Regions from separate parts of the Bacillus sp. ISL-77 genome, predicted to be linked through region 2. Evidence: riboswitches for the same ligand, from Rfam matches in the RefSeq annotation. Region 2 holds a riboswitch; the other holds the start of a gene.
What was found. Region 2 has a riboswitch for glycine ahead of gcvT (glycine cleavage system aminomethyltransferase GcvT). Riboswitches for the same ligand answer to the same signal wherever they lie in the genome.
Positions count from the first base shown of each region.

Region 1 (16,040 bases), on a different contig from region 2:
GGTGTTACGAATAAGGCAACACGAGTGTCTTCCGCAAGTGCAAGTACGACAAGCACGAACGCTAGGAAGGCAAGGATTAAGTAATTGGAAAATGGATAAAGCGGCAATTTAAATTTGTTCACTTTCGCTAGATCTGGTCTGGTTTTGCGGTATTTCAAATGACTGACGACAGTAATACCCCAAATAAAGATGAAACATACTGTAGAAATACTTGTAATCAGCGTAAATACTCCTTCTGGCATTACATAGTTCAACACAATGGCAATTAAAATAACAACAGTGGAAAAGAACAATGCATTGGAAGGTACCTGACGAGAAGTAAGTTTTGCAAATGGTACAGGTGCATTTTTATCTCTGGCAAGTGAGTATACCATCCGGCTTGTACTGAAAATGGCGCTGTTACATGCCGATGCTGCAGATGTTAGAACGACAAAATTGACGATACCAGCAGCTGCAGCGATACCAACCGCCACGAATACTTGAACGAATGGGCTTTTCGCTGGATTGATGGCGTTCCACGGATAAATACTCATAATGACAATAAGGGCGCCAATGTAGAAAATTAATACCCGAATAGGAATATTATTGATTGCTTTTGGGATAACTTTTTCCGGGTCTTCTGTTTCACCAGCAGTAAGTCCTACAAGTTCAATGCCAACAAACGCAAACACCACCATCTGGAATGAGAGAATAAAGCCATTTATGCCATTTGGGAACATGCCGCCGTGACTCCATAGATTCGTGAAACTGGATGCGCCTGAATTTGTGGAAAAGCCTTTAATAATCATGAAAATCCCGATAACAATTAATGCAAGAATCGCAATAACTTTAATTAATGCGAACCAGAATTCCATTTCGCCAAAAAGCTTTACGGTTGCAAGGTTCATGATTAGCAAAACGACTAGTGCAATTAATCCTGGCATCCATTGTGGTACATTTGGAAACCAAAACTGAGTATAGAGACCAACTGCTGTTAAATCGGCCATAGCGATTGAAATCCAGCAAAACCAGTAGGTCCAGCCAGTAATAAATGCTGCCATATTACCTAAATAGTCTCTAACAAAGTCAACAAAAGAATGATATTTCAAATTGGATAAAAGCAGTTCTCCAAGTGCACGCATGATTAAAAAGCAAATGACACCTGTAATCAAGTAAGCAAATAAAATCGATGGACCTGCTAAATGAATAGATCTACCTGCTCCAAGAAATAATCCTGTTCCGATAGCCCCGCCAATAGCGATAAGTTGAACGTGCCTGTTTTTTAAACCTCTCGACAATGTTTGTTCCTGCATATGAATTCCCTCTTTCTTCTTTTTGAGAATGTTTAATATTTTATTAGTCAATTCGGCAGAAATAAGCGCTTACATTTTTCTGAAAATTATACTCAACAGGACAATCATGATGTGCACTCTCCAATTATTAGTTTTGTGTTTACCTCCTCCTTTTTTTGTTTATTACTATTTTTCTCCACAAAAAAAGGACAGAGAAAAATAGGCGTTCCCCATTTTCCTCTGTCCTTTTACCTGAGAGTATAACTCCTTTGGTGGCACATGGCGCTCTCCAGAGACGCGTCCTATTGTGGTCCTTTTACCTGAGAGATTGAGCCCAATTTTTGGGACTTGCTCCTTCGGTGCTAAACAATGCGTTTAGTCTCTCCCACAATACTCATCCGCAATTATGAATATAATTAAATCCTAGTCTATTCAAGGAATGATGTCAAATGAATTTTCTGAATTTAATTAATTATTATAATTTTATAGAAATACAGAAACCATTGTTAACAGACACTTTTCCATTACAATTTAATGTATTCATGTGTCTTCAACTCCTATTTATATGTTAATCCAAAATCAAATCCGTAAGAATCCCCATTTTTATTTTTATAGACATAGGAAGGATCCTCTACATAGCCTGGAATATCTCCAACCTCGTTGTCTACCGCTTCTTTGTTAGCAGGTATGGTGAATGGAAGTTTCCCTGTCGGATTGTATTTTCCACGAATAACGTCTACGATTGCCTCAGCCTTTACGCCAAACGTGCTGATTACCGCTCCAGCATTGGGCTCAATTTGATCAATCAACCACGGGTTAGTGAAGTTAATCGCAGTAATCGTCGGAACTTTTTTCTGAATCTCAATAATTCTATCAACATTAGTAATTCCTGTTTCAGGGCCTATGGTTATCCGTGGATTATTATCCCAATTCGATTGAACAGGTCGGACCCAAACAAACGCATGAGTCGCTTCCTCAAGTTTATCCGTTACTGTGATAGAAGTATCATACCTTTTTATGGTTTCTTTTAATTTCTGGGTGGCCGCTGCAGCATTTCCTCCCTGGAACATCTCAATGTATAGTTTGACATCCTTTATTTCACTATCACCCAATGGTAATACATTTTTACCATCGATATTGTCATTGCGTAATAGAACTAATGACTTTCGGTGTGCTTCATCCGCTTTTTTCTGTGATTCAGGATTATTGACCACATCAAGCGCATTTTGACCATCGACATAAGGGTTTTCGAAAAGGCCTAATTTCATCATCTCTGTTAGTAAGAAAGTGACTGATTCATCCACTTTTTTCTCATCAAGCAAACTGTTTTTAACTGCATTAATAATTGGTGTTGGATCGGATGCACCAGAAATGATATTTGTCCCGGCATCGATTGCTTTCGCAAATTTTTGTTCTGGTGTTAATCCTTCAGCACCCCATGCATTATTACCAATAGCACCCGTATCGGAATTGACATATCCTTTGAAACCAAGCTCTCCACGTAAGAGGTCAGTGATGAGCGCTTTGTTTAAAGCAAAACCAACTTCTTCAAATTGCTGATTCTCACTATACCATGGCAAACCTTGGTCAGCGCTCGTATTGCTTGGATATGCGTAATATGGCATGACTGACGAAACTCCAGCTGCAATAGCTGCCTTAAAGGTCGGAATATGATATTTAAGCAAGCTGCCTTCAGTTGGATATGGATTGAATTTCCCCTCCACAAAATGAGGATCTAAGCCGTTATCACGTGCTCCACCGCCAGGGAAATGCTTCACAGTGATTGCCACACTGTCTTTACCAAGCTCATCTCCTTGAAAACCTTTGATTACGTTATAGATCATGTTTGAAGCTAGTTCTGGCTGCTCTCCAAATGTATCTTCAATTCTTGCCCAAAGAGGGTCAGTGGCGATATCAGCTGTATACCCGTAAACTTTACGAATACCCGATGCTCGCCATTCCTTTGCGGCCGTTTCCGCAAAGTCTTTCACAAGACTGGCATCTCGAGTTGCCGCTAAACCTAAAGGACCTGGCCAAAAAGAATGCAGACCTGCCCCCTCACTATTATTCGTATAATCTGTTGAGGCATGATTCCGCGGGTTTGAAGTGATAACGATTGGTATTCCTAACCTTGAACCCTCTGCTTCTACCTGCAGCTGATTATTATAATCTGCAACGATATCTGCCGTTGGGGTTTGCCGAAAAATATAGTACCGTGTGTTTTGATTTATTAATTTATTCGGTAGGACTAGCTTGTTATCTTTAAATTGCGGGAATTCAGTAATTCATTCCTGCTTTTTCCTCAAGTGTCATCTTTTTAACAAGATCCTTAACACGTACGTCAGTAGGGACCTGCCAGTTTTCATAGGGGTCGAGTCTTCCGTTATTATTAAGGTCTTTAAATTTCTTCTCACCCTGTACAAGGATGTTTTTGGTCCTCACTTCAATAGCAGGTGCATTTTGCTTATTGCCATTCGATTTTCCCGGTTCCGCGCTTGCATATGGAATAGCAAGCGATGATAACATCAATGCAGCAATCGTTAATGTTGATGCTTTTTTTGAAAATAGTTTCATATCTATTTCTCCCCCGTTTTCCTATTAAAATACTTACAAAAAAGAGTAAAACTAGTTAAATCTTAAACGTATCATGACATTCCTATCACTCCTTCGAGAGAAAACGCTTTCAATCGAAATAATTGTATAATTTAGAAGGTAAACAATAATAGAGAATATTTTTAGGTGAATTTGTGTTTTTTTAAGATTTATAAAATTCAGATATATATACCCATATCCAAAGTCCTAGCTTTAGACCATATAAGAACGCAAAATTGATATAAATTAAGCGCAAACTTAAATCAATCAAAAAAAAGAAGCCAAAAACTAGATTCTTGGCTCGTCGACCTTTATGGAGTTTTTTCCGGTACCTTTTCAAGCGCTGATTTTCGAAACTCTGATGGTGAAAAGCCTGTAAGCCTCTTAAAGTTGTTACTAAAATAGGCTAAATCCGAGTATCCCACTCTCTCAGCAATCTCAGATAATCGTAAGGTTGTATTCAGTAACAAACGTTTGCTTTCCTCAATTCGCAGCTCGGTAATATAATCGACAAACTTCTTGTTCAGCTGTTGTTTGAATAATTGACTAAGATAACTAGGATTCATATGGACAGACTCTGCCGCATCTTTCAGTGTAATTTGGTCTAATGCTGTTTTTTCTAAATACTGCAAAACCTTTTCAATCGTTGAGGAAGGAAGATTTTCATCCTCATTTTTTGGAGTATTCCTTTTTGTCTCTTCTTTTGATTTCATTTCCAGCCACTTTTCAAGACAATCTTTTAACTCGGTTTCCTCTACTGGTTTTAGAAGGTAATCGGTTACACCGGTTCGAATCGCTTGTTGAACAAATTGAAACTCGTCATGAACACTGATCACAATGACATCCTGTTTCTTCTTTAAATGACTCAATTCTTTTACTAACGAAAGCCCGTCCATTATAGGCATTCGAATATCCGTTAACACTAGGTCTGCATCATTATGCTTAATCCAGTCGAGTGCTTCTAACCCGTTTTCACATTCGTGGACCACTTGCAAAGGAAGCTTCAACTTGTTTATCGTCCACTTAAGAGCTGTTCGAACCCATCTCTCATCATCAACCAACAAGATATTTTTCTTCATTCTCTCTCCTCCTCCACATGATGATCTAGTATGGGTAAATGGATCAATACCTCAGTCCCTGAGCCCTGTTCACTTTGAATGGTTATTCCATACTCGGGTCCAAACAAATAATGAATTCTTTGATGAACATTTACGATTCCTATATTTTTCCCATCACTAGTGGCCGTTTTTAAGTCCATTCTTTTCTTGATTTCTTCTAAAATATGATCCTTTATTCCTTCACCAGTATCGGAAATGCGAATAACAACGGAAGACTCAGAATGACGGAAAGCTGATATCACAATTTTTAATTTTCTAGTATTAGGACCATAACCATGAACAAAGCAATTCTCAACCAATGGCTGAAGTGAAAATTTTACCACTTTCAGCTCCATTACCCATTGAGGAATATCAAACATGTACTCAAAACGGTCCTCAAAGCGAACCTTTTGAATCTGCAGATACATTTCACAAAAATTCATTTCTTCTCTAAAACTCACGGTAGATGAATGATTATTAAGATTATACCGAAGTAGTTTTCCAAGTGAGAAAGACATGGTTGCAATATTTTCCTGATTTTCTTCCAATGCCATACCCCTAATGGTTTCAAGAGAATTGTATAAAAAGTGGGGATTCATTTGTGATTGCAGCATTTTTAATTCGACTTCTTTTTGTTTAAGTGACATTTCTGCTTCCTTTAACTTAGAGACGTATACTTCTTCAAGTAAGTTGGATAGTTTCTCAACGGTATTATTAAAACCAGCAGTCAATTGTCCGATTTCATCATTTGTATCCACTCGAACTCTGCCATCTAATTTTCCAATTTCAACTTCCTTCATAAAATGTTGCAGACGACGGATGGGCCGAATAATGCTTGTGGCGAATCCGAACCCGATCAAATAGGCAATGATCAAAGAGACAAGAATGGTTAAGAATATGGCTTTTTCAATTTGAACGATTCCCCCCGTCAAATCTCGGTATGGGACTGCCGATAGAAACCTCCAGCCGAGGTTCCGAGAAAAAGTATAGGTAACAAAATCTCTCCGTTCATTTTCTAAAATTTCCGTGCTGCTTCCTTCTGTTTTCAGGTTTGAAAGTTGTTTAAATTCAACCTTTTTCCCGAGTTTTGAGTAGTCAGGATGGTAAATATAATGCCCGTTCGCATCTAGAATGGAAAAATAGCCATTTTTACTGATAGTTACCTTGTTAGAGATTTCTTCAATTCTTCTGAAATTGATATCAATAATAAGCATGCCTACAGGTAAGAGCGTCTGGGGGTTATATAGTCTCCTTACGAGTGAAATGACAGGCTGTTCCTTATTTTCTAATTTTAACTTTCTCATAACTAACATACTCATCCCATTAAGTGGGACAGACGAATACCAATATTCTTCTTTCATTTTCGTAGCAGGATAGAAATTTCTATTTCCAAGAGTATCAATTACCTGATTGTTATTAAGTAGTATAGTGATATTAGTTATATCTGCTCTTGAGTATTCTGCTTCTTTAAGGGTGTTACGAGTTGGTTCAATAAATTTATCTCTATTTTCTGACATTTTCAATTTCAAAAGGCTCGATAATTCAGGAGAGTTGATAATTTTTAAGCTGGTAATCTCAAAATCTTGTAAATAATATTCGATATGTGACTCTACTTGATCAATTACTTGGCTGCTCGATTGTCTAAGTACATTTTCAAGTTCAACCGATGAACGATTGTATGAAATAACTCCAACTGAAATGACTGGAAAAATAACCAGAAAACTGGAGAAAATGCAGAGCTTTATCATCAGTGATTGATTTTTTAAGAGGATGTATCGTTCAAGGAATTCTGCGATTTTTCTCCACCACTTCATCATTGTTGTTATTCATTCCAATCTATTAGTGATTTTTTAAACAGAAAAGACCTAGCTGGTAAATGGATATATTCACCAACTAGGCATACTGCCAGCTATAGATTATGGACGTGCTTTTTCAATGGCATCCATTACCTCTTTATAATCTTTTGAATATTTATCAACCATGGATTTAACAGCGTCTTTCCAAGGTGTAATATCATCAACCTCAGTGAAGGTAACTCCTGCATCTTTAAGTTTCTTAGTAGAACGCTCTTCCCACTTATCCCATTCTTCTCTTTGAGCTTGAACGGAATCAAGTGCTGCTTGTTTCACAATTTTTTGGTCTTTTTCTGAAAGCTTATCCCATGCTGCTTTACTAATAAGCAGGACTTCAGGGATCCGTTGATGATGGTCTAAAATAAAGTTTTTCGCTTCTTGATAATGATTAGAAGAGTCTAAGCTTGGGATGTTATTTTCTGCACCATCAATGATTCCTGTTTGAAGGGCGCTGAATACCTCGCCATATGGCATTGGCGTCGCACTTGCCCCAAGAGCTTCCATGAAATCAATATTGATTTTACTCTGCTGCACACGGATTTTTTGCCCTTTTAAGTCCTTTACACCTTTTAGTGGTTTAGTAGAATAAAAACTACGTGACCCTGAATCATAATAAGCAAGCCCTTTCATTTTTGACTGCTCTAAACCATCTAACAATTTTGTACCCATTTCACCGTTAAGAAAATTCCATAAGTGTTCTTCGCTTTCGAATACATATGGGAGTCCTAGTGCAGTGAACTGATCATTGAACTCGGCAAGCGGACTGGAATTGATTCTTGTGAACTCAATGGCTCCAAGCTGAACCTGTTCCAACACGGATTTTTCATCCCCTAATTGGGCAGATGGAAATACCTCAATTTTAATTCGGCCATTTGTTCTTTCATCAACCAATTCGGCAAACTTTTTGTCTCCAACAACAGTTGGATAATCTGGTGGCTGATTATCTGCCAACCGGAACGTATATTTAGGTTCCTCAGCTTTCGAACCCCCATCTTTTGTACCCGTCGTTGCTTCTTTCCCACAGGCAGCTAGGATGCTACCCATTAAAAGCGTTGCTGCAAGAATTCCTGTAATCTTTTTTTTCTTCATTCTTGTAACCCTCCCTTAAAAAATTTTATTGTTTTATTTTCACCTTTCCTTCGGTTACTTGACTAACATATTAGGAAGCCACAGGACTACCTCAGGAATATAGGTAATAACCAACAGAACAACTAGTAAAGCGTAGAAAAATGGCATCATTGCTTTTGTCCCTTGTTGTATCGAGACCTTTCCTATCGCACATCCGACGAACAAAACAGTTCCTACCGGCGGCGTTAATAGGCCAATCCCAGCATTTAAAATCAGGACAATTCCGAAGTGCACCGGATCCATTCCAAAGCTGGTTACAACTGGAAGGAGAATAGGTGTCATAATTAAAATCATTGGTGCCATGTCCATTGGTGCTCCAAGGAGAAGCAACAAAATATTAATAATCAATAGAATAATAATCGGGTTATCAGAAATACTTAAAAATAAGTTCGTTACCATTGAAGGAATTTTCAGGTAAGCTAATATCCAACCAAACGAAGCTGATGCTGCTATTAAGAAAAATACCATCGAAACAGTTCTCATCGTCCGGGTTAATATTTTCCATACATTAGAAAATTTTGCTTCCCTATAGACAACAAACGCTAGAATAAAAGAATACAAACAAGCTAATGCCCCAGATTCCGTTGCTGTAAACCAGCCACTCATAATCCCGCCCAGAATAATGACAGCTGGGCTTAAGGATAAAAGTCCATGTAGAAGGATCCCGCCAATTTCTGACTTTGGAACAGGGTCCGCTTTTTGGTAGCCTCGTTTTCTAGCAATAATGTAACCCGTGATCATTAAGGAAATTAACATGATAAATCCAGGAACAATACCAGCCATAAATAAACTGGCGATGGAAACGCCACCTGCTGCTAAGGAATATAAAACAAGATTATGACTCGGCGGAACTACCACACCTTGAATGGCCGATGCAATCGTTACTCCCACTGCATAGTCTGCTTCGTATCCCTTCTTTTTCATCATCGGAATCATAACAGACCCAACAGAAGAAACGTCGGCGACGGCAGAACCTGAGATATTTCCAAAGAACAATGCAGCTACACTGTTAACCATGGCGAGCCCACCGCGGATTCTACCAACCATTAAACTTGCCAGATTCACAATTCGAGTCGCAAGGCCGCCCTCACTCATAATTTGTCCGGTCAAAATAAAGAACGGAATCGCAAGTAAAGAAAAGGAATTCATCCCTTGAATCATTTGCTGGCCCACTACCGGAAGAGGTATACCTAGATAGATAACCGTCAGTAATGACGAGGCAATCAACGTAAGGGCAATGGGAAAACGAAGTAAGATTAAAATAACAAAGCTTGAAAGTAAGATAATGATCCCAATTGTGTTGCTGTCCAAGTTACATACCCTCCTCTATCTCTTTGTGACGAGTCGTGTTAATGTTAAAGAATTGCAAAAGCGAATAAACACAAATCATCACACCAGTGACAGGCATAACCGCATAAGTGATACTACTTGGCCATTTTGTCGCCGGCAGGGTTGAATCCATCATCAATACCGTAAAGTCCCAGCCCTGGATCACCAAGTATAATCCGAAAGCAAAAATAGAAGCACTGATGATTTTATCTAAAACCTTATTAAAACTTTTAGGAAATAGATTCGTGAAAGAATCAATTCCTAAATGGATATACTCTCGAAAACCCACCGCTATAGCCATAAAGGCAAACCATGCTAGCAACAAAAGAGTAACTTCTTCGGACCAAAAGAAAACAAAATTAAATAATTTCCTAGTAAAAACTTGAGTGGTGACGACAAAAATTAAGGCTATTAACGATAGAAGTGTGAATTTTTCAAAAATGGTATCGATGACTAGGCCTACTTTTTTGATTACATTCATTTGATTCCCCCCATTTGAAAACGTTTTCCTGTCTTTCATTTTAAGAATTTTATGAATGTTTTAGAATGTTCTTTTTTTAGGATAATTTGTGATTTTTTTAGGTGGAATTTTGAATCCTTTCTATTTGAATCTATTTACGTATTTTTGTAAGTTTAATAAACGAATTAAATATGCATTAAACTTACCATGTTAAGGGTATTCCATCAACTGGTAAAAATAATTTGCTCGATCAATACTAGTAAGTGGTTCCAAGATGACATATTTCAAATAGTTTCGTGTAATGATAATAGAAAATGACCCATTCCCAGCAGGAAAAGGTCATTTTTTAATAATCCTTCTTTATATCGTCAATGAGTTGATTCACTACGCCCTCTTGATAACCTGCCCTTTTTCTCTCTATTAGAGCACTCGCGACTTCCTTCAGCTCAGGAGAATTAATCTTTTGCATTTTTGGGAGTCTGCTAGATATATCCTCATCCGAAACTGTTTTGATATAAGACTCCAAGTCCATTTTCAGCTTTAGTAATTCTTTAATTGGCATGTTTAATACCGAACCGGTTTCTACAGCGCCTTTCCAGACTGGATGAACCCCCGTCTCCCCTTCGGCAAGAAAACCACGGCAAGAAACAAACCTCCATAAAGGCATGATCAGCACTGTGTCTTCTAGTTACTTACTGCCATTTTCATCTTTCTGCCCACTAAAACCCAGTATAGAAACAAACTGAAAAAAGCCAAAAATGCCAATACAAATAAGACATTACTATATAAGGATGCATTCGAATTGTTGATGTATCCCAGTAGTTTGACTTTCATAGCAGAATTGTCCATCATTGCTGCTGTATAAGCAATTCCAATGGAAGCAGCGACATTAAGGATCAAATTATAAAAACCGATTGCTGTTCCAGAATTTTCTTTTGAAATAGTCCTAATACAATTATCAAGCATCGGTGCATACATGAATGCAAACGAGCTAGAGAATACAACAATTGATAAAACAAATATTATTACCGAACTTTTTACAAAGAATCCGCCTAACAATAGACTAGCTGTGATTCCGATAATTGCAATCGTAATACACTGCTTGGTGCCCATAATTTTAGCTACTTTTCCAGATAGGGCCCCAACAATAGCTGCTAGGACGTATGCTGGAATTAATAATAGCGAAATAGTATCTAGTTTCAAATGATAAATCGATTCTAATAAAAATGGAAACAAGAAAATATATGCTAATTGGACAGAATAGACAACAAAAGCAACTGCAAGCAGGGAAAGAAACTGCTTATTTTGAAAGAAAGAAATACCAATGAATGCTTTTGTATTTTTGCTAATATAAACTAGGAAGAGCGCAATGGCTCCAATAAATAAGAGAAGATAAATCCAATTGAAATCTGTAATATATAAAAGAAGAAATGCAGCAATTGATCCAACTAAAAATAATCCTAGCACATCTACATGATTGCCTTTCCCCTCTTCCTTAGGAAGATATTTTAGAATAAAAGGAAGAATGAAAAGGGTGACTAATGGAACTAAAAATAGCGTTGTCCAATGGAAATAAGTAGATATATAGCCGCCTGTTAATGCACCAATTACTTGTGAAAGGGCAAAGCTGCTAGTACTTAATCCTAAAAACTTCTTTTGTTCACTTGCAGGAAGATGTTTGGTTACAAATATAACATATAATGTTTCAGCAGATGCCAAGCCAGCAGTTTGAACAATTCGTGATACTACGACCATTATGAACGATTGTTGAAAAATATATCCCATTACAGAACCAACACAAATTAAAATAATTCCGACGCTAAATAGTTTTCTGATACTAATGGAATCTGCCAAGGCTGCGTAAACAACAGCTCCAATTCCAATTACAAGTCCCGCTAATGTTGCTTGCCAGCTAACTGTTGTTGCAGAGATATTGAAATCCTTCGCCATATCTACAGAAATAATTTTAAAAGAATTATCTATAATCAAACATAGTAAAAATAATAGTAAGATAACAGGAACCGCTTTTTTAACATTATACTCTGATGCATCAGTCACGCTTATATCTGCACTTATTGTCGCCATCTTTCTCTCTCCTTTTGTGCTACAGGAAATCGTCACATGAATGAAGGAAAATATCCAGTAGATTTGTCATGTTATATATCAAGATTTCGTTTATTAAGCTAGTTCCAAGGCGATTTCCATCATATTGGTAAAAGCTTTTTGTCTTTCTTCTGGTGTCGTTTGTTCATCTCGAATAATATGATCACTTACTGTTAAAATTGTCAGTGCGTTTACCCCAGCATAGGCTGCATTCATATAAAGACCAGCTGTCTCCATTTCAGCACATAAAATTCCCATCTTCCGCCACTTTTCTATTGCGCTTTCATCGGCATTATAAAAGATATCGCTACTAAGGACATTTCCAACATGGACAGGTAGTCTTTTTTCATCGGCTGCTTTTTTGGCCTTCTCTAATAACGTAAACGAGGCAATATTAGAAAATTCTCCTGGCAGATTGTATTGATGAACATAACGAGAATCTGTAGAAGCACCCATCGCCATTACAATATCATACAAATTCATATTGTCCTGAATAGCACCGCATGTACCAATACGAATTAAATTTTTCACACCAAATACATTTATTAATTCCCATGAGTAGAGACTCATACTTGGCATGCCCATACCAGTTCCCATAGTAGAGACTTTCTTTCCTTTATAGGTTCCGGAAAAACCAAGCATATTGCGCACTGAATTAAACTGAACAACGTCATCCAAATAGGTTTCTGCAATAAACTTTGCTCTTAAGGGATCTCCTGGTAAAAGGATTGTTTCAGCAATTTCTACCCCATTAGGTTTTATATGTGGGGTTTCCTTATGTTCTATAGTACTCATCATATCTCTCCTCCATTTGAGTTTTCCTTCTCGTATCTGAAAACAAGAAAGTAGTATGTTTGTTTGCGTTTTCATTTAGATCCATCACAAATCTTACAACGTTGTATAGTTGTATAAAAACTTGTATGATTTCTAACAATAATAAGGATATCACACCAAACATTTGCCCACAACCCTGTTTTAATAAAAATATGTACAATTTGTAACAAAAAAAGCAGTGTCATTATAAAAATGACACCGCCTTTTTTTGTTTCCCAAGGAAATAGCTAGGTAGGATCTGTAAACTCGATATTTACTGCTGACACTATTTCTTAGTATTTATCCTTATTTGACTAAACTCTGTTGGGATATAATATTTATTATAGACAACTGGATATTTATCGCTGATATAGACGCTTTCTAAAATCAAATCACAATCCCCTCCATCAAAAATTTGATATTTTAAGGATGGAGTATTTATGGAATGAGAACGTTTTATTTCGATTGTAGAGGAATTGGCTAGTTCATATACTTCTGTATCTAACATTTCTAATAATTGTTTCTCATTCTGTAAGTCCAACTCTAACTCCGAAACTGCTTCAATAGACATTATGGTAAAAGCATAGGCTGCTACCTTATTGCCGCTCTTATACCAGCGGTCCACTGCAACAACCGCAGTCAGCGGACGGTTCAATACCTGCACTGCATAGTCTGTGACTAATTCCATCCTTAAACTAAGCTCGACATCATCCACTTTTTCCGGAAAGCAAATATATAAGGGATTCCCCAATTTCTCCAATCCAATTTTGTTTTCATTATGATGAACTTTCGTAATAAAATTACCTTTTCCATGGATGTTCTTCACCAGTCCATCTTCTTGCAAAAGGGACAAAGCTTGCCTTAATGTCATTCTACTAACCCCAAATACTTTTGCTAATTCTGGTTCTGTGGGCAGTCGGCTATCAGGCGGAAAAGTTCCATCCATAATCTGTTTGTACAGTCGGTCATAGACTGTAACGAATAAGGGTTGTTTATTTTTAGTGGGCTCATTCAGTTTATTGTTCATATTAATACACACCTATTTATTTCAATAATATTTGTAAGCTTACTTTTAGGGTTGCTTATCTCACTTTGCTTTTTGTTTTCTCTATTGTAGCGTACTTTGCTATTGAAATTAATACAATTCATAAAATAGTCCTAATTTAATAATGAAAAATAGGTGCGTTCCTTTTCTTTTCCTAATACGATCCTCCGTTTCATATAATTCACATTAGCTTTGTTTCTGACTTTATTCAGCTTGAGTCTTCTCCTTGTAACCAACTATAGGCGTCCATAGTTCCGCCATTTACATTATGGGCCACAAACCATACGATTTGAATACCATTACGGAATATTTCATCCCCTTCTTATAAAAAGGATTATTAATATTTTTCTAAATCATATTAAAGAATAATTATTTTGGTTGATGATTGGTAATTTATTATAGTCAGAAGGTTATTAAGGTACATTTATAGGAGGAAAGAAATGACACTCAGAATACTTTATAAATTGTCGATGGTCGTTTTGGTTACAGCATCTATTTTAATAGGAGCCTTTCATCCTAATACGAAAGCGATGAGTGTGGAAGCCGCGAGAATCCCAGGGAATAATCAAATGGCAGATATTGTGATTAAGAATGGGCACATCTTAACGATGAATGCGAAAAAGGATGCCTTTGTTAAAGGGACAATTGTAATAAAGGATAAGAAAATCATTGCAATTGGCGATGAAAATTTGGAAAAACAATATAAAGCCTCTAAAGTCATTAATGCCAATGGTAATATTGTGATGCCGGGAATGATTAATACTCATAATCATGTTCCAATGGTTGCGTTTAGAAGTATTGGTGAAGAAGGAGTAGGCAATCGGTTATTTGATGTGTTTTTCCACTAGAAGGAAAATTACTTTCAAGGGACCTTATTTATAAAGCATCCATTCATGGCGTCATAGAAATGGCAATGGGCGGAGTTACGACATATGCAGATATGTATTACCACGAAGATGAAGTAGCAAAAGCGACAGAAAAGATTGGCATTAGAGGAGTTCTTGGAGAAACGGTTATTAGTTTTCCAACAGTCGATGCTCCTGAACCCTATGGCGGATTAAAATATGCAGAGGACTTTATTAAACAATATAAGAATCATGAACTAATTACCCCATCTGTGGTGGCCCATGCTCCCTACACAGTTAGCCCTGAGATGATTAAGGCATCGAATAGATTTAGCCAAAAAATATCAGGTACCATTTGCGATTCATGCGGCAGAGTTTGCTGATGAAGCACAAAGAGTAGCAACCAAGTTTGGTCAGAAGTATCCTTCCGTCATAAAATACTTGGATTCTTTAGGAATATTAGATGAAAATACAATGCTTGCACATGCCATCCATATTGATGATGAAGACATTAACATCATTAAAGAAAGAGGAGCCACAATTGCCCATAATCCAATAGCGAATACAAAAGGGGCAACTGGTGTGGCACCAGCTATTAAGATTGATAAAGCAGGGATTAAAATGGGGTTGGGTACAGATGGGCCAATGAGCTCGAACACCATGGATGTATTCGGAACAGCCGGATATGCGGCAAGAATTCACAAATTGGTCAACAAAGATCAAAGCGTGATGCCGCCAAGTAAGGTTGTCGAACTTGCCACAATTGGTGGAGCAAAAGCTCTAGGGCTGGATAAAAAAATCGGCTCACTAGAAGTTGGGAAATATGCAGATATTATTATTGTAGACACTCATGCGCCTAATACCTTTCCAACCTTTGATCCGTACGCAACGTTAGCGTATGCAGCAGGACCGCAAAATGTAATCGATGTGATAGTCAATGGGAAATTGATTGTAGAAAACAAAAAGCTTAAGACCTATGATTACAAGAAAGATCTGAAGGATATGGAAGGAATCTATAAACAAGTAGCAGAAGTAGAGAAAATAGCCATTTCTCTCCGATGTTTTACAGTTTTCAGCTAATTCTTTCGACCTTATTCCTAGAAATGCCTGTACTATATTAATAATCCTTTATAATCTAATTAAACGATTCACATTATGCCTCCGATATACCTTTTGATGCACACATTTTACATATCTATATCACAGGTTAATCCTCCTAGAGGAACGATTTCTACAAAACTAACATTTTACTACTTTCCTATTACCATCAAACTTAATAAACTAATGTACTACATTGGTTATAGAATATTTTTTATATCAAAACAAATAATAAAAAAATAAGATAAGGGTGGTAAATTTGGGATTTGCAGTATTTTTCTTTGCAGCATGGCTCATTTTAGCGGTATTTTCAGTTATCGAGAGAAAGCTTCCTCTCCTGGAAAATACATTTATCTATCTGGTCATGCTTATTATTAATATTAATTGGACGTGGATCATTTATGAA
Region 1 is NZ_JAGGQY010000020.1:14,351-30,390, reverse strand. It holds gene J7E77_RS07950 (amino acid permease) at 1-1,292, opposite strand, end outside; glycine riboswitch at 1,570-1,669, opposite strand; gene J7E77_RS31400 (glycoside hydrolase family 3 protein) at 1,829-3,451, opposite strand; gene J7E77_RS07940 (hypothetical protein) at 3,549-3,845, opposite strand; gene J7E77_RS07935 (response regulator transcription factor) at 4,175-4,942, opposite strand; gene J7E77_RS07930 (sensor histidine kinase) at 4,939-6,777, opposite strand; gene J7E77_RS07925 (TRAP transporter substrate-binding protein) at 6,877-7,902, opposite strand; gene J7E77_RS07920 (TRAP transporter large permease) at 7,957-9,252, opposite strand; gene J7E77_RS07915 (TRAP transporter small permease) at 9,254-9,751, opposite strand; gene J7E77_RS07910 (hypothetical protein) at 10,077-10,397, opposite strand; gene J7E77_RS07905 (MFS transporter) at 10,415-11,815, opposite strand; gene deoD (purine-nucleoside phosphorylase) at 11,909-12,628, opposite strand; gene J7E77_RS07895 (GntR family transcriptional regulator) at 12,933-13,673, opposite strand; gene J7E77_RS07890 (hypothetical protein) at 14,132-14,539, shown strand; partial or broken gene J7E77_RS07885 (amidohydrolase family protein) at 14,560-14,919, shown strand; gene J7E77_RS07880 (amidohydrolase family protein) at 14,861-15,616, shown strand; gene J7E77_RS07875 (hypothetical protein) at 15,894-16,040, shown strand, end outside.
Region 1: another riboswitch for glycine. It lies ahead of J7E77_RS07950 (amino acid permease); the one in region 2 lies ahead of gcvT (glycine cleavage system aminomethyltransferase GcvT).

Region 2 (16,040 bases):
AATTAACTTATCCCCTTGATTGATGAAGAAAGGAACCTGAACAGAAAGACCTGTTTCAAGGGTAGCTGACTTGGTACCACCAGAAGACGTATCCCCCTTAATACCCGGTTCTGTTTCAGCAACCTCTAAAATTACATTGTTTGGTAATTCTACTCCAAGAGTTTCATAATTAAACATCATAATTTGTACTTCCATATTTTCTTTCAAAAACTTTAATTCATACTCAATGCTTGAAGCAGGAAGTTCTACCTGCTCGTAAGATTCCATATCCATAAATACATGATTATCACCGCTTGCATAAAGATATTGCATTTTACGGTTATCGATTTGAGCTTTCTCTACTTTCTCACCTGCACGGAATGTTTTTTCTTGAATAGCTCCATTACGAAGGTTACGAAGCTTGGAACGAACAAAGGCTGCTCCTTTACCTGGCTTTACGTGTTGGAAGTCAAGGACACGCCATAGGCCGCCATCCACTTCAATTGTTAATCCTGTTTTAAAATCATTTACAGATATCATATTAAGATCCTCCTAAAAAATCATTACAGTATAATTAGTTCTTTTGTAGAATGTGTGAGTGCTTCGTTATGGTCCTTTGTAATCAATGTATCATCTTCAATCCGAACGCCGCCAAGACCTGGGATATAGATACCCGGCTCACATGTTACTACCATTCCAGGTTCTAATATTACCTCAGACTTCATCGATAGACCAGGGCCTTCATGTATCTCAAGTCCGATACCGTGCCCGGTTGAATGACCAAAGTATTCACCATAACCTTTTTCTGTTATGTAGTCTCGTGTTATTGCATCTGCTTGCTTCCCTGTCAAACCTGGTTTGATTCCAGCCATTCCAAGTAATTGGGCTTCAAGTACAACTTCATAAATTTCTTTAAGCTTCGCGTCTGGCTCTCCAATCGCAATTGTCCGCGTAATATCAGAAACATATCCATTGTAGTAACAGCCGTAGTCCATTGTTACAATGTCCCCTGCTTCAATGACCTTATCGCTAGCAACACCATGTGGAAGTGCTGAGCGATGACCAGAAGCAACGATTGTATCAAATGAAGAGGATGTGGCACCAGCTCTCCTCATAAAGAACTCTAACTCATTAGATACTTCTAATTCAGTTTTTCCTGGACCAATGAAGTCTAAAATATGTTTAAATGCAGCATCAGCAATATCAGCTGCTACCTTTAATATCTTAATCTCTGCATCAGTCTTTATCAAGCGTAACTTTTCGATTACACCAGAAAACGGAACAAGTTCAGCGTCAACTTCTTTATCATATAATTTAAAGGAGGAGTAGCTTAGAAAATCCTCTTCAAATCCCAGCTTTTGAATTCCAAGGTTCTTCACTTGTTGTGCAACTTCTTCAGGAATCGTTCCGGTTATTTTTATAATCTCGAAACCTTGGCATTGTTTAGTCGCTTGTTCAATATAGCGGAAATCCGTAAGAAACAAAGTTTTTTCCACACTAATTAAAACTACACCGGCAGAGCCAGTAAAGTTTGAAATATAGCGACGATTATATGGGCTAGTGATCAAAATTCCATCAATTCCAAGTGTTGAAAAATTAGATCTTAGTTTTTCTATTTTTCCCATTGCTCTCCACTCTCCTTTTCAAATCCATATGAGGACAAAAATATTTTATCACAACCTACTTCATCCGACTAATCGTAACTTAGGAGGACTCCTCTTTCACTTGCTCGTTATTATTTTGATACTCATAATTTATGGAATATCCAATAAAGATTCCATATACGATATAAATACAAATGGATGTAATGATCGTATCTCTTTTTAGATCAAAAAATGGTTTAATACCTGGAAATAGTGGATTTAGAATAAAGAACACCACCAAAAACAATACAATTCCATAGCCAAGCCCAAACCAAAACCCTGTAAATTTCCTCAGCACTGCATAGTAAATAAATGCTGCTACCACGGAACATATTCCAATTAAAATAATGGAAATGACGGTCCCCAGCCATTCGTATTTCCAATGCCCTAGTGCCCATGGCTCTAGAATGACATTGGGACGAATTTCTGTAAAACTTAAGTAGGACGCTATGCAGCCAATCAATCCCCAAAACAGACCTCCAAATAAACCCGTCCAAAATACCATTACCGAAAAGGACATGGGCTTAGGATAATTTCCTAGTTTCTTCTCAATCGCCATTGTAACAACCTCCGTTTACTTTCTGTTTATTCGGGAAGTGCCCTTTTTGCTGTTATATATACTTGATATGCTGTCCTATAATTGGGACAACAAAAGGCCATAATAAATTCCATTTCTTATTATGTCCTTTGGTATTCAATCCCTTACATATAAAAAAACTTTTTAATTGGAAATATTATGTCATTCCTAGAGGTTTTTTTGTTTTTCTAGTAGAATAGAATTAAGTACATACAGATTTTATCTTTCAGCTGTTGTGCAACTATAGATTAGGTTGGTGTAAAGTATATGTCCAATTCTCAAAAACCCGTTTATGGCGGCCAAGCGGTTGTCGAAGGTGTTATGTTTGGCGGAAAACATCATTATGTTACCGCGGTACGCAGGAAGGATCAATCTGTTGAATATTTTCATTTGCCTCGTAAAGCAAATCCTTATTTTACAATCCTAAAGAAAATCCCATTTCTGCGAGGGATTATCGCAATTATTGAGTCGAGTGCAAATGGATCGAAACATTTAAACTTCTCGACGGAAAGATTTGATGTGGATCCAAAGGAAGATGAAATCATAAAAGAAAAAGAAGTCTCTAAATTGACCATGTACCTTGGTGTTGCTGCAATTGGTGTTATTTCATTTTTATTTGGTAAATTTGCTTTTACGCTGATCCCTGTGTTCCTTGCAGTTTTGACAAAACCAATTTTTCCATCGCATTTTGCTCAAGTGTTAGTGGAAGGTTTTTTTAAACTAATTTTATTAATTTCCTATATTTATTTTGTTTCACTTACTCCATTGATAAAAAGGGTGTTTCAATATCATGGCGCCGAACATAAAGTAATAAATACCTTTGAAGCTGGGGTTGAGTTAACCGTTGAAAATGTGCAGGCTCATTCCCGTCTGCATTACCGCTGTGGCAGTAGTTTCATCCTATTTACAGTCTTTGTTGGTGTTTTTGTCTATATGCTGGTACCTTCAACTCCGCTTTGGTTACGGGTGGTCGACCGGCTCCTCTTAATTCCTGTGGTTTTGGGTATTGCTTTTGAAATCCTTCAATTAACTAATAAACTTAGAGATATTCCAGTTTTAAAGTATCTAGGTTTTCCTGGTCTTTGGCTGCAACTAATAACAACGAAGGAACCACAAAATGATCAAGTCGAAGTGGCAATACTTTCTTTTAACGAATTATTAAGAAGAGAAAAGGAATCTGAGTACTCGGTTAAAAGCGAAGAAATTGTCTAAATTCTTGTTTTATCGTGTTTAAAAGAATAAAAAAATGCTTAAGATGCTCTTAGGGAGGTGGCTTTCTTGAAAAATCGGACATTTGTTAATGTTGTTGTTGGGGGACTTATCATTCTTGCTTTACTTGGCCTTGTTGGTTCATTTACAGCTAATCCGGCCGGTTTCATTCAGAGAATAGCTGTCATCGCATTGATTGTTCTAGCCGTTTATTTCCTAGTACGGAAGTTTTCCAAATCAAACCCTCAGAAAAAAGAGCAGCGTGCATTTCTTAAAGCCGCCAAAAAATCAAAAAAACGATTACAGCAAAAGGGTGGAGACTCAACTGTAAAAACCTCCTCTCTTGGGACGCTAGCATCATTAAAGAAGAGCAACCAGACAAAAAAGAAATCTCCTGCTCACTTAACTGTTATCGACGGCAAAAAGGGTAAAAAGAAAAATCGAGCGTCTCTATAGGCGCTCGATTTTCTTTTTACCCTAGTCTAATCCCTATTAATATCCCCATGTCTTCAAAAATTGTTTTGCTCTCTCTTTTCCTAGATCGAACAACTCATGTTTCTTTTCCTCTGTTAAATGAAATTCTGTTGATAACACACCCTCGGTCGGTATAAAGATAATGTTCTTTACATGTTTTTTAGAAATGTACCTAGAATCGTGTGCATCCTTCATCGTCTCAAATAGGGCTCCAAATAGTTGAATCGCATTTTTTATTTTATGTTTTTCAGTTTCATATTCACTTGGTCTTAATTTAATACCGAGGACAGGTCTTACCTTTTGTGCATTTTCCTTATCAAAAAGCCACATAGGAAAATTGCTTAGGACCCCGCCATCAACTAAAATGTTCATTCCATCCATTGTACGCATTTTAACAGGTTCAAAGAAATATGGGATACTGCAGCTGATTCTAATCGCTTTTGCGATTGGAAATGAACCAGGTGAAATGCCGTATCTTTGTAAGTCATCAGGTAAAACAATCATTTGCCCATTTGATAGGTCTGATGCAATTACTCGAAGTGCCTTCGGGGGCAAATCAGCGAATGTTCTTAACCCTTTGGCTTCAAGTTTCTTACAAATCCATTTTTCAAGTTCATTGCCTTTATAAAGTCCTAGCTTCCAATAGACAAACAGCCATTTTGCAAAAGGGAAAGGGATAATTGATTTGCGGGCATCCATTATTTTTGAGAGATCCAACTCGTCGACCAATTGGAAGATTTCTTTACTTGTGTAGCCAGCGGCAATTAATGCTGCAACAATCGATCCTGCACTCGTTCCCGCCACTCTGACAAATCGTAAACCTTTACTTTCTATTTCTTCGCAGGCTCCAATAAGTGCAAACCCTTTTATTCCTCCTCCAGAAAAAACGCCGTCTATATACATGGCAGCCACTCCCAAAGATGTACTCGTTTTTACATCTTTAAGCGGTTATTTTAATAAATAGTACAAAGGACAAGTAGAAAATTTATTATATATAAAAAAGAACATCGTCATTAAACGATGTTCTTGGTCAATAACTATATTGAAAACGCTTAACTTTTCATTAAAATCGCTTTGCTCCAATGTATCTTGGTTTCCAGTAACTGTTGCTTGTATATGTGATTGAAACTCCTTTTGAAGATGAAGCCTGAATCATTTTGCCGCTACCAATATAAATTGCAACGTGGCTCGGTCTGCTAGCCTTATTCGGTGCAAAGAACATTAAGTCTCCTGCTTTTAAAGCGCTAACACGATATCCTTGTTTGTAATACATATCAGCAGCCGTCCGTGGCAATACTTTTCCAGCTTTACCGTAAGAATACTTAACCAAACCAGAGCAGTCGAAACCATTAGGTGTTAATCCACCCCATCTATATGGAACACCAAGATTTGCTTTTGCTACTGAGATTGCTTTTGTATGGTAATAGGCCGCTTCCGCTTTATCACCCATAGTGGTAAACAATGAACTTAGAATAATTGTCATAGCCATGGTTGCAATGATTTTTTTCAACATATTGTTTAATCCCCCTGTGTGCTTCGTTACTCATAATATACAAAAAAAGAGTAACATGGACGTAACAGGTAGATTACAGTTATATTACAAGTTTCGACTTCGTTCTACTTCAATTAGCAAAATATGCTGCATATGATGCAGTATAGTGTAACTTTCAGGGACGGATATTGACCTTGATAAACAAAAAAAGGGGGATTTTCTCCCCCTCTAAAAAATACGTATTATAAACCACATTTTAATTGAGCGCCGCAGTTTGCACAGGTATTGCAGCCACCCATTTCTTTTACTTTTCCAGTCCGGCAGACTGGGCAAGTGTTACCTACTTCAGAGCCGATCGTTACACTTGTTGAGCGGAGTTCACTGATTGTATCAACAAGGACAACATGCTGCTTCGGTTTTTCATTAAAAATTGATAATTGTTCATTGGTGTTTTCTTCAGCTTTTAGTGTTAGTACCTGAGAATCGCGTGAACCATCAACATAAACAGTTCCACCTTTTGCCCCGCCGCGGTACAAACGCTGATAAACTTTTTCGACCTGCTCTACACTATAACCTTTTGGTGCGTTGACAGTTTTACTGATAGAACTATCTATCCAGCGCTGGATGACACATTGAACATCCGCATGGGCTTCAGTTGAAAGCTCCATCGATGTAACAAACCAGTGAGGAAGATTGTTTTCATCTGCTTCTGGGTGCTGGTCCAAGTATTCTTTCACAATATCCGCTTTAACTTCGATAAATTTACCGAGGCGTCCACTACGGAAATAAGAGAATGAGAAATAAGGCTCAAGTCCGGTGGAAACTCCAACCATGGTCCCTGTGGATCCAGTTGGTGCCACAGTTAGTAAATGGGAATTTCTAATTCCGTTTTCTAAAATAGATTGGCGGATATCATCGGGCATTTTTTTCATAAACCCTGTATTTATGAAGGCCTGTCTTAATCGATTGGTTTCTGATGTTGTTTCACCAGTTAAGAATGGGAAACTTCCCTTCTCTTTTGCCAATTCAATTGATGTTCTGTATGCAGTAGTTGCAATTATTTCAAATACTTGATCAACGAGTTCGTTTCCTTCTGGTGATCCATACTTCGTTTCACAATAAATCAGCATGTCATGCAAGCCCATGACTCCAAGCCCCACACGTCTTTCACCAAGAGCCTGTTTTTTATTTTCTTCAAGGAAATACGGGGTTGCGTTGATGACATTATCCTGCATCCGTACGCCCACAGCTACTGTTTTCTTAAGCTTTTCAAAATCAACAGTTTTTGTGTCCTTATCAGCCATCTCAGCGAGATTGACAGCTGCAAGATTACAGACGGAAAATGGTGCGAGAGGCTGCTCTCCACATGGATTTGTTGCAACGACTTGTTGTCCATATGCTTTTGCATTAGTCATGTCGTTTGCGTTATCGATAAAAAATATTCCCGGTTCAGCTGAGTAGGTCGCGCAAATATTGATTAGGTTCCAAAGTTCTTTTGCTTTGAACTTTTTGTATACTCGTACTTTATGCCCTTGTTTTTCCCACTCGCGAACGTCACCAACTTTATGCCATTCTTGGTTGTAAATACCCATTTCCTCTTGATCATATTGTTCAACATACGGGAAGCGGAGTTCATAGTCACTATCGGTTTCTACAGCATCCATAAATTCCTTTGTTAAACAGACAGAGATGTTCGCACCTGTAAGGAATTCTGAATTGTGGACAGTGTAATTACCGCCAGTTAATAATTTCTCTTCTGCATCTGCGATAATGTTTTCATCAAATCCACCAAACCCAGGAATGTTTTTATAATTTACAATTCCTTGGTACATTGCAGTTTCCCTTAAAGTTAGAGGGGTGAACTTTAGCTTGTCTTTAGCAAGTTTTTTAATCGTTTCATCATTTGTATTTTCAATCAAGAATCGTAGAATTCTAGGATTTTGCATCTTAGAAATAATAAATTCAATAATGTCTGGATGCCAATCGGCCAACATGATCATCTGAGCTCCGCGTCTTGATCCGCCTTGCTCAACCAAATGAGTCAATTTCGCAATATCATCCAACCATGAAACCGATCCAGATGATTTACCATTGACGCCTCTAGCTAGTGTATTTCTCGGTCTCAGCGTCGAGCCATTTGTTCCAACACCGCCGCCACGGCTCATAATCTCCATTACTTGCTTACGATGATCAGAGATACCTTCACGAGAGTCAGGAACAAACGGCATTACATAGCAATTAAAGTATGTTACATCAGTATCTGCCCCAGCTCCGTAAAGAACACGACCTGCTGGAATGAAGTTCATGTTAACAAGCTCTTGATAAAACCTCTCAGTCCATTCTCTTCGCTTCTCTTCCGTCTTTTCTACAGAAGCAAGACCAGTAGCATTACGCTTCGCAATTTGCTCATAGAAGAGCTCCAAAGGCTTCTCAATTACATCTAAGGATCTGACTATCACACCCGTACTAGCTTCTTCAGGATCATCGAGTACTCCCCTGAATTCCTCTTCGACTAAAACTTTCGCTTTTTTCTTTTCCCAGTCTATTTCCATAATGTAACCAAGACCACGAGCTGGAAATTTCGGATCTTCTTTAATAGTTAAAACAACAAAGTCGCCGTTTGTAAGAGTAATTTTTGCATTATCTTTAAAGGTATAGCGGTCCAACATGACCAAACGAGAAACACCCTTGTGAGTTATTTTCATATCTGGGGTAACTGGATGCACCTGGGGGAATAATTGAATATCCTCATTCAACCTTTCAAAATCAATATTCATTGTTTGTCTAAAAACTACAGACATTAGAACAACTCCTTCTTAAATAAAAATGCACCTATTGTGCTAAATCTAGCAGGTTTACGCTATATCTAGTTGGTTTGTATTTTTAGGTTATCATAGCCCACCTGAATAAATCAACTAAATATCAATATATAGTACCGAAAATATTTTCGACACCACTATATATTGTATGTCAAGCAAACTATAATTATTTTGTCAAACTCAAAAAATAATAGATTTAAAAGTAATCAATAGCTTTTAATAGATTTTCGTCAGAAAACAGGAAAATTCAACAAATTTCGCAGGTTGCTTCTTTACATTAATCGTCAAGGCAACAAAAAAAGACGGCGAATTCGCCGCTTCAAATTATCTTTTAAAATTCCATTCATCACTTTCATAGCGATCTTTTGCAATCTTTTCAACATAAGCTAGTTCTTCCTCAGTTAATTGATAAGTTTCAAGCTCAATATTTAGACCCTCAGCAAAGCCTTTATAAAAAGCTTCCTTTGCTTCCTCAAGTGAAATTCTTCTTGGACTAATGTTGTTGATCGCAACCGCTTTATCCTTAAATGCTTTTCTCATTCGTTCCTTAACTCTCTCACTTGGATATTTAAATAAACTAAATAGCTTATCTTCATCTAAATCTAACAGAATGGAGCCGTGCTGTAGAATTACTCCCTTTTGTCTCGTTTGTGCACTTCCGGCAACCTTCCTGCCTTCCACCACAAGCTCATACCAGCTTGGAGCATCAAAGCATACAGCAGAGCGAGGGTTTTTCAAAGCATCCCGTTCTTCTGCTGTTTTTGGGACAGCAAAATATGCCTCAAGTCCTAAATGGTGAAAACCTTTTAAAATTCCTTCAGATATTACACGGTATGCCTCTGTAACAGAATTAGGCATTTCTGGATGTTCCTCAGAAACGATGACACTATAGGTAAGTTCATGCTCGTGCAGAACTCCACGTCCTCCTGTAGGTCTTCTTACGAAACCTAATTGGTGTGCCTTAACTGCTTCCATATCAATTTCTTTCTCTACTTTTTGAAAATATCCTACTGATAGCGTTGCCGGATCCCAGCCATAGAAACGAATCACTGGAGGAAATTTCCCTTCACTATGCCAATCGAGTAACGCTTCATCTAAAGCCATATTAAAAGATGGTGAACTATTTCCAGTATCAATAAAACGCCAAACTTCTTTTTTCATTCTAAAACCTCATTTTTTTATAATTATCTCGTGCTTAAGTCTACCAAAATCTGATATAGATTCAAAATAAGATGTTTCTGCTATAATTATTTAGGTAATATCAAAAGATTTTTTTGCATTCATCTTTATCTTTATCGAATTGACTTATATAATAAATACTAGTGCAGGAAAGCTTGAAAGGAGCAAAAAGAAATTGAGTTCACTTTATCCATTATTAATCATTATTGTAGCAGTTATCATTTATTCCGTTTTTACATTTTTCTATCAGAAAAGAATTGTTAAAACGGTAACAGAAGAAGAGTTCCGTGCGGGGTACAGAAAGGCACAACTAATAGATGTTCGTGAATCAAATGAATTCGAAGGCGGCCATATTTTAGGAGCACGTAATATCCCAATGTCGCAAATGAAAATGCGTATGAAAGAAATTCGTTCTGATATGCCAGTATATTTGTATTGCCAAAGTGGAATGCGCAGTGCACGTGCAGCCCAATTCTTACACCGAAAAGGCTATCGAGACCTTACTCAGCTACAAGGCGGGTTCAAAAAATGGTCAGGTAAAGTAAAAACTAAGAAATAAGAAATCATTTAAGGTTCCGGATTCGGAGCCTTTTTTAATTTCAAAAACTGCTACACAAGATAAAAGGTCAGATTATTTTTCGAATCTGACCTTTCATTTTATTAAGCTTCTTGGTATTTCAAAACTGGTTTACGGGCTGCTTTTGTTTCGTCCATCCGGCCGACCACTGTTGTATGTGGTGCTTCTTGAACGATTTCTGGATTTTCTTCCGCTTCTTTAGCGATTTGGATCATAATATCGATGAACGAATCCAGTGTCTCTTTTGATTCGGTCTCAGTCGGTTCAATCATAATACACTCTTCCACATTTAATGGGAAGTAAATGGTTGGTGGGTGGTAGCCAAAATCAAGCAGACGTTTCGCAATATCCAATGTACGAACGCCTAGTTTTTTCTGACGTCTTCCACTGAGTACAAATTCATGCTTGCAATGTCTATCAAATGGTAGATCATAATATTCAGCAAGCCTTCTCATCATGTAGTTCGCATTTAATACAGCGTACTCTGTTACCGCTTTTAAGCCATCTGGTCCCATTGAGCGAATGTATGTGTAAGCACGAACATTGATCCCGAAGTTTCCGTAATATGGCTTCACACGGCCAATTGATTGCGGGCGGTCATAATCAAGGACATATTCTTCGCCTTGCTTTGTGATAATCGGCTTCGGTAAGAACGGGATAAGGTCTGCCTTCACCCCGACAGGACCGGAACCAGGACCACCGCCTCCATGTGGGCCAGTGAATGTTTTATGAAGATTTAAGTGAACAACATCAAATCCCATATCCCCAGGTCTTGCTTTTGAAAGAACGGCGTTTAGGTTTGCTCCATCATAATAAAGCTTACCACCTGCTTCATGGACAATTTCAGCCAATTCAAGAATGTTTTCTTCAAATAGTCCAAGCGTATTCGGGTTGGTTAACATTAATGCAGCAGTATCTTCCCCAACAACCCTTCTTAAATCTTCAAGGTCGACAAGACCATGTTCATTTGATTTAACGGTAATTGTTTCTAGACCAGCAATCGTAGCAGAAGCTGGGTTCGTACCATGAGCAGAATCAGGGACGATTACTTTTGTACGGTTCATATCACCGTTAGCCTCATGATAAGCACGGATCATCATTAAACCTGTCCATTCCCCATGAGCCCCTGCGGCAGGTTGCAAGGTCACTTCGTCCATACCTGTTATTTCGATTAAATGCTCCTGCAAATCGTATAAAAGTTCAAGAGCACCTTGAACAGAGCTTTCATCTTGCAGCGGATGTACATGTGCAAATCCGTTAAAACGCGCTACATTTTCGTTGATTTTCGGATTATATTTCATCGTACACGAGCCTAGTGGATAGAATCCTGAATCGACGCCATGATTTCTCCTCGAGAGGGCAGTGTAGTGGCGCATAATATCAAGCTCCGAAACTTCAGGAAGTTCAGGCTCTTCTGTACGAAGGTAACCATCAGGAAGGAGACCACTGAGATCTAGTTCCGGTACATCCATTTCCGGCAGGCTGTAGCCGATGCGGCCTGGTGTGCTAAGTTCAAAAATGAGTGCCTGGTCTTGATTATGCATGGAAATCCCCCAATTCTTTCACTAGAGTATCAATTTCTTCCTTCGATCTTTGTTCTGTTACAGCAATCAGCATATGGTTAGCCAGTTCTGAATAATCACGACCTAAATCATAGCCCCCGATTATTCCTTTTTGTAAAAGGTTTTGGTTGATTTCTTTTACAGGCTTAGTTAATTTCACAACGAATTCATTGAAGGAATGGCCATCATAAACAACTTCAAAGCCAGCTTCCTTGAAAGCATTTTTCGCATAATGAGCTTTTTGCAAGTTGGCCGCAGCCATTTCCCTGACACCCTTTTTACCAAGTGCGGTCATCGCTACAGATGCAGCGAGGGCATTTAATGCCTGATTGGAGCAAATATTTGATGTCGCTTTATCACGTCGGATATGCTGTTCACGTGCTTGCAGTGTTAAGACAAAACCACGGCGCCCTTGGTCATCCGTTGTCTGTCCAACAAGACGGCCTGGAACTTTCCGCATTAACTTAGTAGTGACAGCAAAATATCCGCAGTGCGGTCCGCCAAAGGCAGTTGGGATCCCAAACGGCTGCGCATCACCAATAACGATGTCAGCACCAAATTTACCTGGAGGTGTTAATACCCCAAGGGAAAGTGGGTTACTTGAAACAACAAACATGGACTTATTTGCATGAATGATTTCCTCAAGCTCTTTTAACGGCTCGACTCGCCCAAAGAAGTTTGGATATTGGACGATAACGGCTGCAACATCTTCATTAACTAGTCCCTTTAATGCGTCTAGATCTGTTACACCATCTTTGACTGGTACTTCAATCACATTGAGGTACTGACCCTTTGCATAAGTTTTAAGAACATCACGTGATTCTGGATGTACAGCACTGGATACAACTATTGTTTTTCGTTTGGTATGGCCTGCACTAAGCATCGCTGCTTCAGCAAGTGCAGTTCCGCCATCATACATCGATGAGTTGGCAACATCCATTCCAGTTAACTCACAAATCATTGTTTGGAATTCAAAGATAGCTTGAAGTTCACCTTGTGAAATTTCTGGTTGATAAGGTGTATAAGCTGTATAAAATTCTGATCTAGAAATAACATGGTCGACAATTACAGGCATGTAATGGTCATAAACACCTGCACCTATAAAAGATACGTTTCTTTTCAGGTCAGCGTTCCGACTTGCCATCTTAAAAAGCTCTTTCATTAAGGCTGTTTCAGACTTTGCCGCTTTTATATTGTACTCACCCTTAAATCTTACTTTCTCAGGGATATCGCTAAACAGTTCATCAATAGAGGAAACACCAATTGCCTCAAGCATAGTCTTCTTATCTTGTTCAGTCATAGGTAAATAGCGATGTTTCATAAACCTAACTCCCTTCTGTTATTTCTTTTCTTTTTTATAAAAAGGTGTTGGAACTACAGTAGCTTTTAAACGTTTGCCGCGAATTTCAACTTCAACTTCGGATTCAAGACCCGCAAATTCTGCATTGATTAGGGCAAGACCAATATTCCTCTTTAACGTGGGTGATTGCGTTCCAGTTGTAACCTCACCAATTAACTGATCATCTTTATAAACAGGGTAGCCATGACGTGGAATCCCACGATCAATCATTTCGATTCCAACCAATTTTCTTGTTAAACCCTTTTCTTTTTGTTGGATTAACGCTTGTTTCCCGATAAAGTCATCTTCTTTGTTTAATTTCACAGCGAAGCCAATTCCAGCTTCAAGTGGTGAAATTTCTGGAGATAGTTCTTGACCATAAAGCGCTAAAACTGCTTCAAAGCGAAGTGTGTCGCGTGACCCTAATCCACATGGGATTACTCCATCTTCTTTACCTGCAGTTAAAATTTCTCTCCAAAGGTCCACAACATCTTCTGCATCGCAATACACTTCAAAGCCATCTTCACCAGTATAACCAGTTCTTGATACCAGTGCCTTTTTCCCATTTAGGATTACATCTTGTTGGAATTTGAAAAAGCCAATTTGGCTTAAATCATTATCTCCCGCAAGCTTTTGCAATACTTTTTCCGCAAGTGGTCCCTGGATAGCCAGCTGTGCTGTTTTTTCCGATAAGTTTTCTAAAGAGACATCACCAGTTAAATGGTCTTCAAGCCATTTGTAATCTTTTTCAATATTTGATGCGTTTACTACTAAAAGGTAATGATTGTCTTCAATTTTATATACAAGCAGGTCATCAACTGTACCGCCATTTTCATAACACATGGCGGTGTACTGGGCACCTCCATTTTTTACTTTTGAAATGTCATTAGTCAGCATTTTTTGTAAAAATGCTAAGCTATTAGTGCCTTTTACTTCTACTTCACCCATATGGGAAACATCAAATAATCCTGCACAAGAGCGAACAGCTTCATGCTCTTCTTTAATGCTAGAGAATTGGACCGGCAGTGCCCAACCACCAAAATCAATAGTTTTTCCACCCCATTCTTTATACACATCAAAAAGTGGAGTTCGTTTTAAATCAGACATTCTTAATCCCCCTTCAATCTTTGGCACAAATTATTCCTTGGAAAATTTAAAAAAGGACAGAAACCTCCTATGAAACGTAAGAAGGTCTCTGTCCTTGCACCTGAAAGTTTACCTAGAAAGGCTTTCCCCTTTGGTGGCTGCTTAAAGCTAGCAGCGCTCTCCAGAGCTGCGTCCTACAAGAGTTCTTTTGCCTGAGAGATTCACATTTCTGCTTGCTCCTTCGGCGCTACATAAGTAGTCTCTCCCCTTATAATCATTCGCATTATAATATTATCCAAATTGGTCATACTAATTATACTTATAAAATAAATTACTTTATTAAAATATTTAAAACATTCAAAGCTATTATCATCCTAACATTAAAATAATACATTGAGCAATAACTTTATTAGAAAAGAATAAAGCTGGAAATTGAACAAAAAGGAGCTGGAACCATGTCGATCGAAATTGAATTTGATTCCTCCTGGAAGGATGATTTTTTACATAGAATTGAAAACGATGGTCCATGGGGGAATTGGGAACTTTTTAAACTAGCAATTGGAGTTGAAAAACATCTCGTCATTCCAGATTTCAAGGGTTTATTGGCACCAAGCCATTTACCCAATCTAACCCCACTTCCTCACCAGCTTGAAACAGCAAAACAAGTAATTGAAAACATGAATGGGAAAGCCATCCTTGCCGATGAAGTAGGACTCGGAAAAACGATTGAGGCCGGGCTTATTCTAAAAGAATATATGATTCGCGGATTGGTGAAAAAGGTATTAATTCTTGTCCCTGCATCGTTAGTTACTCAATGGTCGATGGAGTTGAATAGCAAATTTTTCATTCCAGCCATTTCACAAAGAAAAAGTTATGTATGGGAACAATGTGATGTCGTCGTGTCGTCGATTGATACGGCCAAACGGAATCCACACCGAGACATCATTTTCAAGCAGGACTATGACCTAATTATCATTGATGAAGCCCATAAACTTAAAAATAACAAAACAAAAAACTACGAATTTGTCCAAAATCTGAAAAAGAAATTTTGTTTACTATTGACGGCAACACCCATTCAGAACCGTATCGAGGAAATTTTTAATCTGGTTTCATTATTAAAACCAGGACATTTAGGCAGCGAAACGACATTCTTTGAAAAATACAAACGAGATGCACGTTCATTAAATGATGATGAGCATTTAAAAGAATTAGTAAACAAGGTTATGATTCGGAACCGGCGGGCAGATACAGGCATTGAGTGGACGAAAAGGCATGTGGAAACCATTCCGATTGAATGCACTCAAGAGGAGAAAGATCTTTATGAGTCAATTACTGAATTAAAAAATGAGGGGAATTGGGCACAGGCAAGTTCATTCTCCGTAATGACATTACAGCGTGAGGCATGCAGCAGTAGAGAAGCAGTTTTTTATACATTAAAAAACATGCTGCAAAAAAAGGAAAATCCAACCCCAGCTTTCGAAGAACAAATTCAGTATTTAATAACAAAAGTCGAAGCTGTCCAGAAGAATTCAAAAGCGGAAAAAGCATTAGAATTAATTCAAAAAGTAAATGATAAAGTGATTATTTTTACAGAATACCGTGCAACACAAATGTACCTCCAATGGTATTTAAAACAGCATGGAATTTCATCTGTCCCTTTTCGGGGCGGCTTTAAGCGTGGAAAAAAGGACTGGATGAGAGAATTATTCCAAAAGCACGCTCAAGTCCTTATTGCAACTGAAGCAGGCGGTGAAGGTATTAACCTTCAATTTTGTAATCATATAATTAACTTTGATTTGCCATGGAATCCAATGAGGCTCGAACAACGAATTGGTCGTATCCATCGTCTGGGCCAGGAAAAGGATGTCATGATTTATAATTTTGCGATAAAAAATACTGTCGAAGAACATATTTTGAAGCTTCTTTATGAGAAAATACATTTATTTGAAAAAGTAATTGGTGAACTTGACGATATATTAACAAAGTTGGAATTTGGCAATATAGAAGACCATTTAATCGATATTTTTGGACAATCCTCATCCGAAGGCGAAATGCGAATTAAAATGGAAAATTTATCATCAATGATTGAATTTGCTCAGGACAT
Region 2 is NZ_JAGGQY010000017.1:38,254-54,293, forward strand. It holds gene efp (elongation factor P) at 1-519, opposite strand, end outside; gene J7E77_RS06255 (M24 family metallopeptidase) at 543-1,604, opposite strand; gene J7E77_RS06260 (YqhR family membrane protein) at 1,684-2,181, opposite strand; gene J7E77_RS06265 (DUF1385 domain-containing protein) at 2,467-3,411, shown strand; gene J7E77_RS06270 (SA1362 family protein) at 3,469-3,864, shown strand; gene J7E77_RS06275 (patatin-like phospholipase family protein) at 3,901-4,785, opposite strand; gene J7E77_RS06280 (C40 family peptidase) at 4,946-5,395, opposite strand; gene J7E77_RS06285 (vitamin B12-dependent ribonucleotide reductase) at 5,617-8,175, opposite strand; gene J7E77_RS06290 (lipoate--protein ligase family protein) at 8,518-9,354, opposite strand; gene J7E77_RS06295 (rhodanese-like domain-containing protein) at 9,548-9,931, shown strand; gene gcvPB (aminomethyl-transferring glycine dehydrogenase subunit GcvPB) at 10,033-11,493, opposite strand; gene gcvPA (aminomethyl-transferring glycine dehydrogenase subunit GcvPA) at 11,486-12,832, opposite strand; gene gcvT (glycine cleavage system aminomethyltransferase GcvT) at 12,851-13,957, opposite strand; glycine riboswitch at 14,044-14,123, opposite strand; glycine riboswitch at 14,127-14,214, opposite strand; gene J7E77_RS06315 (DEAD/DEAH box helicase) at 14,392-16,040, shown strand, end outside.